DNA from 2 places in the Jeotgalibaca sp. A127 genome. Region 2 is predicted to be linked to the other one. Evidence: predicted binding sites of a transcription regulator. Region 2 holds the regulator's gene; the other holds the start of a gene.
What was found. Region 2 encodes NrdR, which represses ribonucleotide reductase genes. Its sites were predicted from a motif close to ACACNATATATNGTGT; they were not measured.
Positions count from the first base shown of each region.

Region 1: a site for NrdR is predicted at 1,646-1,661, ahead of nrdD (anaerobic ribonucleoside-triphosphate reductase). Genes of this name have one in related genera too.

Region 1 covers NZ_JBQPRC010000016.1:23,809-31,887, forward strand. The annotation lists gene ACTVAI_RS11235 (hypothetical protein) at 1-412, shown strand, start outside; gene ACTVAI_RS11240 (hypothetical protein) at 494-892, shown strand; gene mgsA (methylglyoxal synthase) at 1,088-1,516, shown strand; gene nrdD (anaerobic ribonucleoside-triphosphate reductase) at 1,680-3,839, shown strand; gene nrdG (anaerobic ribonucleoside-triphosphate reductase activating protein) at 3,852-4,394, shown strand; gene ACTVAI_RS11260 (SDR family oxidoreductase) at 4,621-5,514, opposite strand; gene ACTVAI_RS11265 (hypothetical protein) at 5,616-6,380, opposite strand; gene ACTVAI_RS11270 (ABC transporter ATP-binding protein) at 6,385-7,284, opposite strand; gene ACTVAI_RS11275 (hypothetical protein) at 7,281-8,079, opposite strand, start outside.
Region 2 covers NZ_JBQPRC010000001.1:398,111-406,189, forward strand. The annotation lists gene thrS (threonine--tRNA ligase) at 149-2,083, opposite strand; T-box leader at 2,148-2,362, opposite strand; gene dnaI (primosomal protein DnaI) at 2,412-3,338, opposite strand; gene ACTVAI_RS02020 (replication initiation and membrane attachment family protein) at 3,338-4,732, opposite strand; gene nrdR (transcriptional regulator NrdR) at 4,729-5,211, opposite strand; gene coaE (dephospho-CoA kinase) at 5,266-5,862, opposite strand; gene mutM (DNA-formamidopyrimidine glycosylase) at 5,859-6,719, opposite strand; gene ACTVAI_RS02040 (MFS transporter) at 6,697-7,983, opposite strand; gene polA (DNA polymerase I) at 8,021-8,079, opposite strand, start outside.

The DNA.
Region 1 (8,079 bases), on a different contig from region 2:
AACCCATGAAAATTTCCAGCCGACATATGCGAAAAGTACAGAAGCAGAAGTGACAACTGAAGAAAAATTGTGGCAAGAGGTTAAAGACTCGATAGCAATTGAGAACCGACCAATGCCTGATTATCGAACGGACGATGACCCGCTTTACGGCTACCAAGAGGATCTTGAAGAGGGTTGCGTGCTCGTTTTGGTAAAGGGAACCAAGCAAGGCTTGTTGAACGAAAAGTATGAAGAAGAAAGCCAGTATATGGATAAGCCGGTCGATAACCAGGCAATGCTGGATGCGACTGATGCGATGCGTTCGAATGTTATTACAAGTACGGGAGAGGGCGTCGTTGATAGTGGTTTAGCAAATGAAGATGTTGATGAATCGCTTTTGCATGACAACGATCCACATACCGGAAGACACTAATATTTAAAGAAGGGTTAGGACAATGCTGTCCTGACCTTTTTCATTTGGTATAATGGTAGAAAAACAAATAAGAGGTGTAGGATGCGGAGAAATAAGAAAAACTCTTGGCTAATGAATATTATCTGGTTGGCGGGATTGATAGTCGTTATATTTGGTCATGACTATCTCGATAAAAATGTTTTGTGGCGACTAACGACGCCGGATGATAGAGTTTTGTATGCATGGCTGCAATTCGCGTTACCATTTTTAACAGGATTATATCTATCATTGGTTTTTGTCTGGAGTAATTTTAAAATGAAGGATGCTTCGTTATTTTTTATTGTAGCATTACCGACATTGATTATTGCGGTACTGCATCCAGTTATGACGACGTTTAGTTTACCCTTACCAGAACAGCTTTATTGGTTTGTGGATGCTCTGAATAAGGGGCAATACTTGCCTTTGGTGGCAGGAATCACTTTAATACCAAGCCGATCATAAAAAAGAAGCAACCCGGCTGGGTTGCTTCTTTCTAAGGAGTTGTTCTTTACTTGGAGGAGCAAAGAATTAAAAGATTGTTTGTGATTGGCTTACTGTTATATTAGCGCTTAATTATGAAGAAAGTATGAAATCTTCACGACAAAATTTTGAAAAGTGATATACTAAATTTATCATCACGAGTGGAGGTAACACTTTATGAAAATTGCATTGATTGCACATGACCGTAAAAAAGATTTAATGATTCGTCTATGTACAGCTTATCAACCGGTTTTAGAGAAGCATGAATTGTTTGCTACTGGAACAACGGGGTTAAGAATAACGGAAGCAACAGGCTTGAACGTTCACCGTTTCAAATCCGGCCCCCTTGGTGGTGACCAACAGATTGGTGCCCTTATTTCCGAAAATGAAATGGATCTCGTGATTTTCTTGCGTGACCCCTTGGCTTCCATGCCGCATGAGCCAGACGTTACTGCATTAATCCGTTTAAGCGACGTTTATGAGATTCCCTTGGCTACAAACATTGGAACGGCAGAAGTACTGTTGAGAGGATTGGATGCTGGTTTTATCGATTGGCGTCAATTCTACAACTCAGACGAAAGAGACAGCCTAGAACCCGGTTTCTAGCCCCCTAAAGAATCACCTTTGAATCGCTTGATTTAGAGGTGTTCTTTTTTTGCTTACTTTTTGTGTATTTACTCACAAATACGTATGTGATAAATTAGGTACAACATTTAGTGGTTAAAGTATGTAAAAACACTATATATAGTATCATCAGGAGGGTTAAACAGTGTCTCAAATAGTCTCTAGTCAAGAAAATATTGCGTTACACGTTCTTAAAACGGATGGACGCATTGTATCATTCAAGTCGGATAAAATTGTCGCAGCTATCGAAAAAGCGAATCAAATGAATGGGAAAGGCAACAGCGAAGCGAAGCATCAGATGGATGCAGTCGTTGCAGAAATCGAAACGACTATCTTATCCAGATCAGGCCATCATATTTCGACCGAAGATATTCACGAATTGGTTGAACAAACGCTAACAAAAAATGAATTAAAACAAACTGCAGAAAACTATCGTCATTACCGAGCTCAAAAGAGGAAGCAGAAACAAGCACAACGCAACATCGAGTCGCGCGTTCAACAACTAATCCAGGCAGATGAGACCATTTTAAATGAAAATGCGAACAAGGATAGTCGTGTTTTTAACACCATACGCGATTTGACAGCTGGTGTTACAGCGAAAGCAGTAGGCTTGCGGATGTTACCACCACATGTTGAGAATGCACATTTACGCGGGGATATTCATTACCATGATTTGGATTATCATCCCTACTCCCCCATGACAAATTGCTGCTTGATCGATTTCAGGTATATGTTTGAGAATGGATTTTCAATCGGTAACGCCGAAGTGGAAAAGCCGAAATCCATTCAAACCGCTGCGGCCCAAATGGCGCAAATTATTGCCAATGTTTCCAGCAGCCAATATGGTGGAACGAGCGCAGACCGGATTGACGAATTGTTGAGTCCGTATGCAGAATTGAATGAACAAAAACACATGGCGGACGCAAAAAAATGGGTGCACCCAGAAAAACAAGCAACCTACGCATGGGAAAAAACGAAAAAAGATATTTATGACGCGATGCAAAGTTTAGAATACGAAGTAAATACACTTTATACCTCGAACGGACAAACACCATTTGTAACTTTTGGCTTCGGCTTGGGAATGAATCGTTATGAACGTGAGATTCAAAAAGCCATATTGACGGTTCGTATTCAGGGACTCGGTAAAGAGCGGCGGACGGCCATTTTCCCTAAATTGGTTTTTGGTATTCGTGATGGTGTGAATTTACGCACGACGGATCAAAACTATGATATTAAACAGTTAGCGGTGGAATGCGCGACGAAGCGGATGTATCCGGACATTTTAAATTATGACAAATTGGTCGAATTAACAGGCAGCTACAAAGCACCGATGGGATGTCGTTCTTTCCTGCAAAGTTGGCAGGATGAACAGGGGAACGAAGTTGCTAGCGGACGCATGAATTTAGGCGTTGTGACAATGAATCTGCCGCGTATTGCCATGGAATCTAATGGAGATAAAGACCAATTTTGGCAATTGCTGGCAGAACGCATAGAGATTGCGAAGGATGCACTCGTTTACCGTGTAGAACGCGTGAAGCAGGCGAAGCCGGAAAATGCACCCATTTTATATATGAACGGGGCATGGGGCAACAAACTGGAAGCCGAAGAGGATGTGGATGAACTTTTCAAAAACAAACGCGCGACTATTTCTCTGGGGTATATTGGTTTATACGAAGTGGCAACTGTGTTCTACGGTCCGGATTGGGAAACCAATACCGAAGCCAAAGCATTTACCCTGGATATTTTACATGAATTAAAGCGTAACTGTGATACGTGGGGAAATGACTACGGTTATCATTTCAGTGTGTATGCAACGCCGAGTGAGAGTTTGACGGATCGCTTCTGTAAATTGGATACGAAAAAATTCGGGGAAATCGCAGACATTACCGACAAAGGATACTATACCAATAGCTTCCACTATGATGTCCGTAAGAAACCAACGCCGTTTGCAAAGCTTGATTTTGAAAAAGAATACCCGGCCTTTTCTTCCGGCGGTTTTATTCACTACTGTGAGTATCCAAATATCCGCCAAAATCCCAAAGCACTGGAAGCAGTATGGGACTATGCTTACGATAAAGTCGGTTATTTGGGAACAAATACGCCAATTGATAAGTGCTTTGAGTGTGACTATGTCGGGGAATTTGATCCTACCGAGCGGGGCTTTGAATGCCCAAAATGCCAAAATAATAATCCAGATACGTGTGATGTAGTGAAACGGACGTGTGGCTATTTGGGTAATCCCCAAAAACGACCAATGGTATACGGCCGCCACAAAGAAATTTCAGCACGCAAGAAGCATATGTAGGAGGGCGAGAACATGCGAAATCCGAAACCGGGTGAATGGACTTCAGAAATATATTCGCGGGGAAAAATCGCCAGTTATAAGCCGTTTAACTTCGTCGATGGCGAGGGTGTGCGAAATAGTCTATATGTGAGTGGTTGTTTATTTGCTTGCGAAGGGTGTTACAACAAAGTAGCGCAGTCATTCAGCTATGGTGAAGCTTACACAGAAGAATTGGAACAACGCATCTTGTCCGATTTGGAACATGATTACGTGCAGGGGCTGACTTTATTGGGCGGTGAACCCTTCTTGAATACCGGGATTTTATTGCCATTGGTCAAGAAGGTGCGTGAACGCTTTGGGGATCGCAAAGATATCTGGAGCTGGACCGGATACACCTGGGAAGAGCTACAAGCGGAGACGGACGACAAGCAAGAACTGTTAGCAATGATTGATGTACTCGTTGATGGCAGGTTTGAGCTGAGCAAAAAAGATTTGACGCTTCAATTTCGGGGCAGCTCCAATCAACGCATCATCCGAGTGCCTGAAACATTGGCGCGAGGTGAGATTGTGATGTGAAAAGTGTCCAAAGTGCGGCTTTAAGCTCGAAAAAAATTCTTAACGCCGCATTTTTTGAAAAAGTGCGGCGTTAAGGGCACTACGCAGGTCACGAACGCCGCTTTTTCGGAAAAAAAGCGGCGTTCCGGGCTCGGGATTTTTTTAATCGCCGCACCTGTTGTGATTATACAAATAAAAAGCGCGAACTTCCGGGAAAAATCCCCAAGAAGTTCGCGCTTTTAAATTTTTATAGTCCAATCGGTTGTCCACCGGTAACACCATAAATTTGACCGGTAATATAACTTCCTTCATCAGATGCGAGCAACACATATATTGGCGCCAATTCAACTGGTTGACCAGCACGTTTCAACAGACTCTTCTGACCAAATTCAGGAATGGCACCCTCCAACTGACCATTATCCAATTGTAGCGGCGTCCAAATCGGTCCCGGAGCGACACTGTTCGCCCGAACACCTTTATCCGCAAAATAGGAAGACAACGAAACCGTAAAATTACTGATTGCACCTTTCGTTGCCGCATAATCCATTAACGGATCACTAGGGTCGAAGGATTGAACCGAAGTCGTTGTAATAATCGCACTTCCTGGTTTCAGATGCTCCTCAGCCGCTTTAACCGTTTCAAACATACTGATAATATTTACCTTAAACGTATCATGTACTTGTTTCATCGACAAATCTTTCAAAGAAGGTTGGGCAATTTGTTGGGCAGCATTCAAAACGAGAATATCCAATCCACCAAACGCTTCGACGGTACGCGTCACGATTTCCGTTGCAGCTGAATCTTCACGCAAGTCATACGGAAGCAACAATGCTTTGCGACCTTCTTTTTCAATTAATGCCTTAACTTCTTCAGCGTCCGCTTCTTCCCCAGGGAAAAAGTGAATGGCGACATCGGCACCTTCACGCGCATAGGCAATGGCAGCCGCACGTCCAATCCCTGAGTCACCACCCGTAATCAAAGCACGACGGCCTTCAAGTCGGTTATAACCTTTATATGAATCTTCGCCGCAGTCCGGTTTTGGCTCCATCTTGCTTTGAAGGGCGGGAGTGTTTTGCTCTTGATCAGGGAACTTTTCACTGTAATACATCTTACGCGGATCGTTCAAATTTGCATCAGTCATCAAAAATCATCTCCTTGTTTTTTATAATATAAGGATAACAAAACTTACTGACCGAACGCCATTGAAACGATTAGTCACTACCATGAGCAACGTCTCTGTTATTACTGCCGCGTTAATGTCAAACTGCTATTTGTTGCCACATAAAGAACTTGTCCCGCCTCCAACGTTAGCCTGATGGAAGTATCCATCCAATCGCGCATATCACCCGTCATTTCAAAAACACGGAATGACCCATCTGTCTCCAACACATATACATAGTTTACCCCTGATGTATGATAACCAGCGGGAAGCGAAAACACATATTCACCCGGTTCAATCTGTTCTCCAACATGGAAAACACCATTTACAAACTGATATTGTCCTTCTTCCAATGGCGTCATACCTACAGCTGGCACGCCGGTCATTAACAACCGTGGCTGATAACCGTCATTGGCTTTCAATTGCATCCCTTCATACAAATTCAGTTCCACCGCATTTTTTGAAAAATCAAGAAAATGGCGATACACAACTTCGCCTTCCGCATCCAAAACCGTCAAATAACCGGACTGCATGATTTCGTTTTTGGATACCGTATATCGACCCTCCGGCACATCTTTCCCGACGATCAACGGCTCAGTTGATAGTGACCGCGGCTTTTCCTCACCACTGAAATCCAAAGGCTCCTGGAAAAAGAATTCCGGCAATACAGCGCCAAGTATTTCTTTTTCTTCCCCAATAATCTCATGCGACTTTTTATAGGCTGTAACAGCTTCTTCATTCGTTTCGATAACCCGGGCACCATAGCGTTGATTTATTACCCCCGTAAACGAAGAACAGGCAGTGAGAAGGGGAAGGAGACTCAATAACACCAAGAGTTTCTTTTGCATCGTCTCACTCCTTGTTCTCTGTCGTGAAATCGTAAATTCGAATATAGTGGTCTGCGGTTCCGAGCGGTCCAATTGTCGCTGTTTCAGCATTTTTGGAACGCAACAGCTGCAAGTAACGAACCGCTTCGGTATCGTCCGCTACCGGAATACAACATAAACCGCTATCTAAGTACAACGTTCCCTCCGGTAGGTCTGTCAGCGACTCATAATCAGTACGCGTCATTTTCCCTTTTACATACGTTTGTTTTGCTTCATGATGGTCGGAAATATAAGTAAAACGACCGTTTTCCAAAAAGAAGACTTTGTCCACGTATTCGTCCAGGTTATCCAGCAAGTGGGAAGCGACCATGATGATTTTTCCTTCGGCCCGCAATGTTTCCAAAACGCTGGAAACCAAGTTGACATTCTCGGGGTCGAGGCCGTTCATGACCTCATCCATCAACATAATCGGTGTGTTGGCGGCACACATCATCGCGAAACAGAGACGTTGTCGCATTCCCAACGAGTAAGTATGCACTTTGCGGTCCACGTAATGGCCCATATGCAGCTGCTCAATGATTGCATCCACACGAGCCGCATCTTTTTGCCAAATTTCAGCGTACAGTTGAATGTGTTCGCGTCCGGAAAAGTTTTCGTATAAGTCGGCTTGATCCGGAAAGAAGGTTATTTTTTTATGCAAGGCTAAAATATCCTTGCGACTGTTTTTATACACTTTGTCATCAATCACAATCGATCCTTTTTGAATCGGAATATAGCGCATGATGGCATTGAATAAGGTTGTCTTGCCGGTTCCATTGGGTGCCACCAAACCGATAATGGAACCCTTGAAAATTTCGAAACTGATATCATCAAGAATGATCCGTTCACCGTATTGAACGGTTAAATTATTTATGGCTAACGTCATATGTTAACCCTCCTTCTTAAACCGAGTGTTTGGGTTTGAATCCGGTCAAAGATGCCGGCGAAAAGGATTTCGACTAGTGCGAAAATCACAGCCATCAAGACAAGTCCTTTCCAGAAATAAACACCTTGTAAGCCCGTAGTCTGCGCCATCTCTCCCATCAAGACCGATTCAATATGGAAATAGAGGCTCGGCTGCCAGGATGAAAAAGGCTTGACCACTTGCCAAAAAACGGGAATGAAATACGCGCTCAACGTGACAATTAGGGTCAAGTAAATGGTGCGGAACACCCAGCTCAATCCGACCGCTACCAACAACAAAAAGTAGCTGAGTAACATCGCAATACTGATTGCCAGTAGAGCATACTGCCATATAGCGATTGGTAGATAACCGTTATTCGCGTAAATAATAACGGGATACCAAAGACTGCCCGGTGACTCTAATAGGAGGCTGATAACGTAACTCATCAAGAGCCCGCCAAGTGAGACCATCCACATCACTAGCCATAACTGCGCACTGCGGATATGCCATTGCTTACGCCAAGGAATTGGAAGGCCATGCGTAATGCTCCAGTTCTTGGTCTGGTCCCGTGTAAACCGATCACATCCCAAAAGGGCAACGAATAAAAAGAGTACAATGCCGACCATCATATTGACTTCTTGCAGAAAAATATTACTGGCCGAAAAAGCGTTCCATTCAATATCCAACCCATGTTTTTCCATATAGTCGAAAAAGGCCACGTCCTGGTGGATGGCTTTAGCATCCGGCAAATAACTGATTAAAAAATCGTAGTGTTCG
Region 2 (8,079 bases):
TTTAACCGAATATTTGCTTCGTAAACGTGCTCAAAAAGGCAGCCCCGGCGTCACTTCACGAATAAAGCTTAGATGGTCTGCGACCATCTTCCGCTTATTCGCTCCAGTGATCCGGGGCTAAACGCCTTTTTTTCCACTCTACTGTTTGTTATTTAAAGTTCTTGATTTCGTCTTCAACGGACGCTAAGTACGCGTCTGATCCCATCGTATTCATTTCTTTTGAACCGTAACGGCGAACAGTCAAAGTATTTTCAGCAACTTCCTTGTCCCCTATTACGATTTGATAAGGAATTTTTTGTGTTTGGGAGGTACGGATTTTGTAACCCATTTTCTCGTTACGATCGTCCACTTCCACACGCATCCCCATGCGGTCCATTTGTGCTTTCAATTCATAAGCGCGATCAGCATGGTGTTCCACACTTACTGGAATGATGGTTGCTTGGACCGGCGCCAACCAAGTTGGGAATGCCCCTTTGTATTCTTCAATCAAGTACGCTACAAAACGTTCCATTGTCGAAATAACGCCACGGTGGATAACAACCGGACGGTGGTTATTTTCACCATCTTCACCCACATAAGTTAAATCGAAACGTTCTGGCAATAAGAAGTCCAATTGGATTGTGGACATCGTTTCTTCCACCCCAATGGCTGTCTTGAATTGAACATCCAATTTAGGTCCGTAGAAAGCTGCTTCGCCGACAGCTTCGAAATATTCCAAGCCCATGTCGTCCATCGCTTCTTTCAACATGCTCTCTGCTTTTTCCCACATTACGTCATCATCAAAGTATTTTTCTTTGTCTTCTGGATCACGGTAGCTCAAACGGAAACGGTAGTCGGTAATCTTGAAGTCTTTATAAACATCCAGCACCAACTGCAATGTCCGCTTGAATTCGTCCTTGATTTGGTCAGGGCGAACAAATACGTGCGCATCATTCAATGTCATTTCACGCACACGTTGTAAACCGGACAACGCGCCACTCTTTTCGTAACGGTGCATCATACCCAGTTCCGCGATACGGATTGGCAATTCACGATAGCTGTGAACATCATTTTTATAAATCATCATGTGGTGCGGGCAGTTCATTGGACGCAGTACCAACATTTCCCCGTCACCCATATCCATTGGTGGGAACATGTCCTCATGGTAGTGATCCCAGTGACCAGAAGTTTTATACAAGTCAACGTTAGCCATGATTGGTGTGTATACGTGTTGGTAACCCAAACTCACTTCTTTATCAACGATATAGCGTTCCAATGTACGACGGATTGTCGCACCTTTTGGCAACCAGAATGGCAAACCTGAACCGACTTCAGGAGAAATCATGAACAAGTCCAATTCTTTTCCTAATTTACGGTGATCGCGTAGTTTTGCTTCTTCACGCATTTTCAAGAATTCTGCCAAAGCTTTCTTGTCGAAAAATGCCGTTCCGTATACCCGTTGCATCATTTTGTTGTCGGAGTTTCCGCGCCAGTATGCCCCTGCCAAAGACAATAATTTGAATATTTGGATTTTACCGGTTGATGGCACATGGATACCACGGCACAAATCGATGAAGTTTTCTTGTTGGTAAACAGTGATCACTTCATCTTCTGGTAAAGCAGTAATCAATTCCACCTTATAAGGGTCTTTACCAAAGATTTCCAAAGCTTCAGCACGTGAAACAACACGGCGAACAATAGGATGGTTTTCACGGACGATTTTTTGCATTTCTGCTTCAACGTCTGTCAATTGTTCTTCTGTTAGTTGGTTTTCCATATCCGTATCATAGTAGAAACCTGTTTCTATTGCCGGACCTACCCCGAAATGAACATCCGGGAATAAACGTGTCATCGCATGTGCCAACAAATGCGCACTTGAGTGGCGCAAAATACCCAGAGCATCTTCGTGATCTGGAGTAACGATTTCCAACGTGCCATCTTCTTCCAACGCACGCTCAAAATCAACCAATTCTCCGTTGAATTTACCGGCTAGCGCTTTTTTAGCCAAGCTGTTGCTGATGCTTTTCGCCACATCCTGGACAGTAATCCCTTTTTCAAATGCTTTTACATTTCCATCAGGGAAAGTGATTTTAATTTCTGACATCCTAATTCCTCCATATAAATCATAATAAATACAAAAAAAGTCCCATTTCCAGAGACTCCTCCAGAAATGGGACGTACAAATTGACGTGGTTCCACCCAAATTTAGCTTCCGATAATATCGAAAACTCTTCAGCGCGTTAACGGTGCGGACCGGAACAACATACTAAATTCCGCTGTTCTCTCGAAAGGGGTACAATCAAAAGGTCATTGAGATGTTCCACCAACCCATCTCTCTCTAAAAATGCTCACTTTGGATGCATGTCTTTCTCATCGATTTCATTAATTTCTAGTACATTAAAACACGAACCCACATGAAATGCAAGTCAGGATTAATCATTTAGGCGACGATTTTTGCCCGTCATCTGCACTTCCTGTGCCAAGAAGCGAATCCGTTCCATCAAGCGTTTTGCTTTAATCGGTTCATCATCACCACGGTTGCCCATACGCAAATGTTGTTCCAACTCGGAAAAATTCAAATTCGACGTGAAGAAAGTGGGCAAATGTTCCTGCATCCGATGTTGTAAAATAACACCCAAAATCTCATCACGCACCCACGTTGAATTGATTTCTGCCCCGATATCGTCCAGCATCAAAATATCGCTCTTTTTGATAAGGTCCAATTTCTCGGGAACCGTATTGTCGGCAATCGCTGCTTTCATTTCCTGTGTGAAGGTTGGATAATGCATCATCGTCGTTACAAATCCTTTAAGGGACAATTCATAGGCGATGGCACCCAGCAAGTACGTCTTTCCAACCCCAAACGGCCCATGAATATATAAAGCCTTGTGGAAAGAAGACGGATTCTCTGCATAAGCTTCGATAAAATCAAAAGCGTCACCCAGTACTTCCAAACGTTCTTCCGTTTGTAAAAATTGTTCCATCGTCGCTTTACGGGCTTCTTTGGAAATATTAATTGATTTGATCCGGCTGCGTAATTCTTTTTCGCGCTCCCGTTTAATGGTTGCTTGGTCTGGAACATACACCACATCGATATAGCGTGCGTTGATAGCCAGTTCAGGTTGATAGCCTGGATTTTGACCACTTTCGCCACGTGCGATTTTCCGTTTTTCCTGAACAAATTCATATAACTTCGAATAGCTGTTGGAAATCATCTCCTGTGAAATGATTTCTTCGTTTGCTTCAAGAAAATGACGGACTTCTGGATCAGCTAAAACCGAGCGAACCATTTCCTCATATTGTTTGGAAACATTCGGTTGGTTCATAAAATTTCGAAAACCTTTTCCAATGTGATCCATTAATCATCACCGGCCTTTCTACCACCCCTGAATTTCTTCAGACGTTCATTAAATCGTTTCTGTTCTTCTTCGGAAAGCAACCGCTCGCTCTGGGGTTGCGGTTGTGTACGCGTCGCCCACTCCGGTAATTTTTCAACTTTACGGACGACATTCCGGCCATATTGGCGTACAGTGCGTTTCTCAGCAGCCGCACGTTTTTGACCGACAAACTGCTTCGTTTTATTTATCGCCTCTTCAGGCAGGGAAACCCCGGATTGAACCCAGTCATTCGCGATTCTCTCCGCTACACCCTTGTTCATGGTCGGTTCACCTTGAATCACCAACATGTAATAAGTCAGCATATTCAAAACGCCTGATGATAATTCATATTGGCTGAGCAAAACATTCAACAGATGTTTCTCATTGGAAGTCACCTGTCCATTTTTTTGCGCTTTGATATCGGCGATAAATTGATAAGGTGTCAGCTTTTCCGTCATTAATACCAACTGTACTTCTTGTTCGGAATACCCACCCTTTCTAAGGGCAGCCTCGCGATTCGCGTTTTGTTTTGCGGAAGCTTCAATGGATTGTTCGACCTTATCTTTAATGACCCTTTGGGATAGTCCCTGGCTTGTACTGTCAGATGCCAAGGTTTCCAACTCCTTCGTATCGACAGCGCCCGTTTCCAGGTTCGTTGCCCGCAACAAAAGATTAGCCATCTCCTCTTCTTCAATCCCATAGAGCTTGTTAAGCACCTCAATTTGCTTGCGCAAATCTGATGTCAAAGCCTCGGGACGGAAAAATTGCGTGCCGAGCAATTGCTTCAAGTAACTGAAGTTAAAGCTCGAAATTTCTATTTGTGGTGCTTTGCCTTTCTTCGCCTCCAGCAAAGAGGAAGGTTCCAACGGCACAATCGTTCGGGCCACATCATAAACACCCACAAAAGATTGGGTGATTTTTTGCATATTGATCATATCCGGTTTTTGGAAACTGAATTGCTCTTGCAATCTTTTTAATCGGCTCTCACCCACGTGTTCCCGCAAGAGCATACGCAGTAAATCCTCTTCGAAAAACTGCTGACTGGTTACCGGCATCAAAGGTTCATAAACATATTCTTTTAAGTTATCAGATTCCCGGACATACGTATTCAACAAACCGATTCCTTCCAAACGAACCCGTGCTTGATAAAATTCGGGTATTCCGACATTTAACGTTGCCAGCAATTCCGAATGCATTTTCGACTGCTGTTTCATTTCAAAATCGCCTAACAACGTCATGTACAAACTATAGGCATGCGAGCCAATTATCGGTTGATAAAGGAAAGTAATCACGCGTTTATCTACATCTGAGATAAAACACGTTTGCTGGGTAACAAAGGAATCCTTTGGGCTTAAATTTTTCCAAGGGGTATTCATTCATTACGCTCCTCTACATCTGGGCGGTTCTTTTTCTCAAGATTTTGTAATTCAGCCAGGAAGGTTTCCCGATCGGAAAACTGACGGTACACACTCGCAAAGCGGATGTAGGCGACATCGTCAATTTTAGCTAAATGATCCATTACATGTTCGCCAATAACCATGCTTGGAACTTCATTCTCTCCGGTCGCTCGCAATTCACGTTCGACTTGGTCGACTATCTCTTCTAATTGTTCCAATTTGATTGGACGCTTTTCACTTGAACGTATCAGACCACGTAATAATTTTTCGCGGCTGAATTCTTCACGGGTACCATTTTTCTTGATAACGAGAAGTGGCGTTTGTTCAATCCGTTCAAATGTCGTAAAGCGATGATGGCATCTTTCGCACTCACGACGGCGGCGAATGGAATTATTTTCTTCCACGGGGCGGCTGTCCACAACTCGAGATCCATTATATTGGCATTTTGGACATTGCATCTTCTCCATACCCCTTTCTAGTCATTTTCTGTAGCTAGTATACCACAATAATGGCTATTTATTTTGATTTTTAAGCCACTTATCAACTTGTTCATAGGTCGCTTCAAGTGAACCATTATTATCAATCACAATGTCAGCCAGATTTTTTTTATCATCAATCGCGATTTGACTGGCCATTCGGTCTTTGGCTTCTTGTTCCGTTAAATTGTTTCGTGCCATCAAACGTTTTTTTTGTACCTCCGGCGTCGTGTATACGACCATAACAGCATCACAATTCTTGTCATACCCAGATTCAAACAGCAAGGGAATATCCAGAACAATTAAAGAATATTTTTTGTCCAATAGTTCCTGTGTTTCATTATGAATTTGTCTCTGGATATGGATTTGTAGTGTTTGATTCAATACCTGTCTTTTGGCTTCATCGGCAAAAATAATCGAACCTAACTTTTTCCGGTTTAAGGTGCCATCCATATTTAAGATAGCAGGACCAAAATGGGAAACGATACCTGCCAGTCCTTCTGTTCCCGGTTCAACGACTTTCCGTGCCGCCAAATCAGCATCCACCACCGGAATGCCCTTTTCGGCAAAATATCGCGACACCGTTGATTTACCGGTCGCGATACCGCCTGTTAAGCCTAGTATAAATGTCATCCTTTGGGCTCCTTTTTTTCATACAAATCGATGGAACCTTGGCAATGCGGGCAATAGTGGGTCCCACGCTGCGCCACTTTTGTCTTTTCAATCGGCGTGCCACATCTCGGACAAGCCTGGTTTGTTTTACCATAGACGTTCAATTTTACCTGGAATTTACCCGCTTCACCCAGCGTATTCTTATAGGTACGGATAGTCGTCCCGCCGGCTTCCACCGCATTGGCAATGACGTCGATAATCGCATCACGAAGGCGCTTGGTCTCCCCTTCGTTCAATTGATTCGCTGGTTTCATGGGGTTGATTTTTGCCTGAAATAACGACTCGTCTGCATAAATATTTCCGACCCCTGCAACCACATGTTGATCTAGAATCACTGTTTTAATCGAGCGTCCGGTCCGCGAAAGTTTATCGTGGAAATTATCCAAGGTAAATTGGATAGGTGTCGGCTCAGGACCCAGATTCTCAATGGGTGCATATTTTTCTTTTTTATCAATCGGCACTAAGGAAAAACGGCCAAATTTTCGAACATCCAAGTACCGCAAATCGCGGTTATCCGCTAAATGAAAAACAACATGGGTATGTTTTTGATACGGCTCGCCCGTTTTCGTAACGGTAAATTTGCCTTCCATCCGTAAATGGGAAATCATCGCCCAGTTATCCAATAAAAAAATTAAATACTTGCCACGCCGTTCAATCGTATGAATCTGCTCCCCGATCAATTCTTCCTGAAAGCGTTCAGAAGAAAACGGAGGGGTAATCATACGATTCCAAAAAACATCCACACTCGTAATGGTTGCGCCCGCCACGAGTTGGTTCAAGCCTTTTCGAACCGTCTCAACTTCTGGTAGTTCCGGCATATGCATCTCTTCTTTCTTTTTCAAAATTCGTGATTTGATACTTTTGACTCAACTTAAGGGCTGGTAGCCACATCACCAATACCAGTGAAGCCAAGACTATAAACAATGTCCAGGCTACTTGATATCCTCCGGTTAAATCGAAAATCGTTGCCACAGTAATCGATCCCAGGGTCATCCCTGCTTGTTGGGCACTTTGTACCATGCCATAGGCGCCCGCGTAATTTTCTGGTGTATACAGTGAAGCCACCAATAAGGGTCCCACTACGGTTCCAATGGAATTGGCTGTCCCGAACAAAACAGCGGCTAAAACAGCAGCCCATGCCTGGCTCGAAAATAACATAAATGCATAAACCAGTGCCAGTGAGCCCGCACTGTATATGATCGCTACTTTAATGCCAAATTTATCATCCAGCCAGCCCAACAACAATTTACCAAAAATTCCGACAATCGAATAAATCGAGATTAATAACGACCCAAACGCAGCACCGTGCCACAAAGTGAAAGCCCGGGGAAATTGTCCCAGTCCCCCACCATTTATCAATCCCGCAAATAACATGCCGATAATCAACAAAGTGAAAAATGATTTACCTACTGACTCCCGTCCACTCAGATAAATTTGCAGACTATCAAGAACCGGGGATTTATTTATTTTTCCGTTGCCAGTCAACTTCGTGAGCCCTTTGTCTTCTGGTAGGCGCTGATAAATAAAAAGCGAAACAGGTATACCAATTGCAAGCAACATCATCCCATAAATCAGATACGTATTTCGCCAGCCATAGTTTGAAATCCATTTGGAAACGAGTGGACCAAAGATGGCCCCACCCACGCTCAAGCCAGTCATGGCTAGGCTCATGGCTTTTCCACGTTGAAATTCAAACCAATTACTGACCATCATGGCAACCGGAATGATACCGACAAAAACATATGAAATGCCCATTAGAATCGAGATTAAATAATAGACCAACAGATGATTCGAAAAACCCAGCGAGGCAATGGCAACACCATAAACGATTGTCATTGCCAAGTGAATTTTCTTGAAATGCCTCGTACTCAGTAAGCGAGATGCGACAGGTGCCAACAATATACCGACACCTTGCATCATGGTATTCGCCAATGTAAATTGGCTTAGTGAAACACCCGTGTCTTCTGTGATGGCTGTGGCAAATAATCCCGTTAAAGAAACAGCGATTGGTGCCGAAAGAGCTAAATATATGACCGCTCCTAGAACAATCATCCATCCGTAAAAAGGTGATGCCTTTTTCATTTGAATCTCCTCCTTGGAAACGACCCCGTGCCTTTAACTACTTCGCTTCGTACCAGCTATTTCCATAATGACTATCCACCAACAAAGGTACCGATA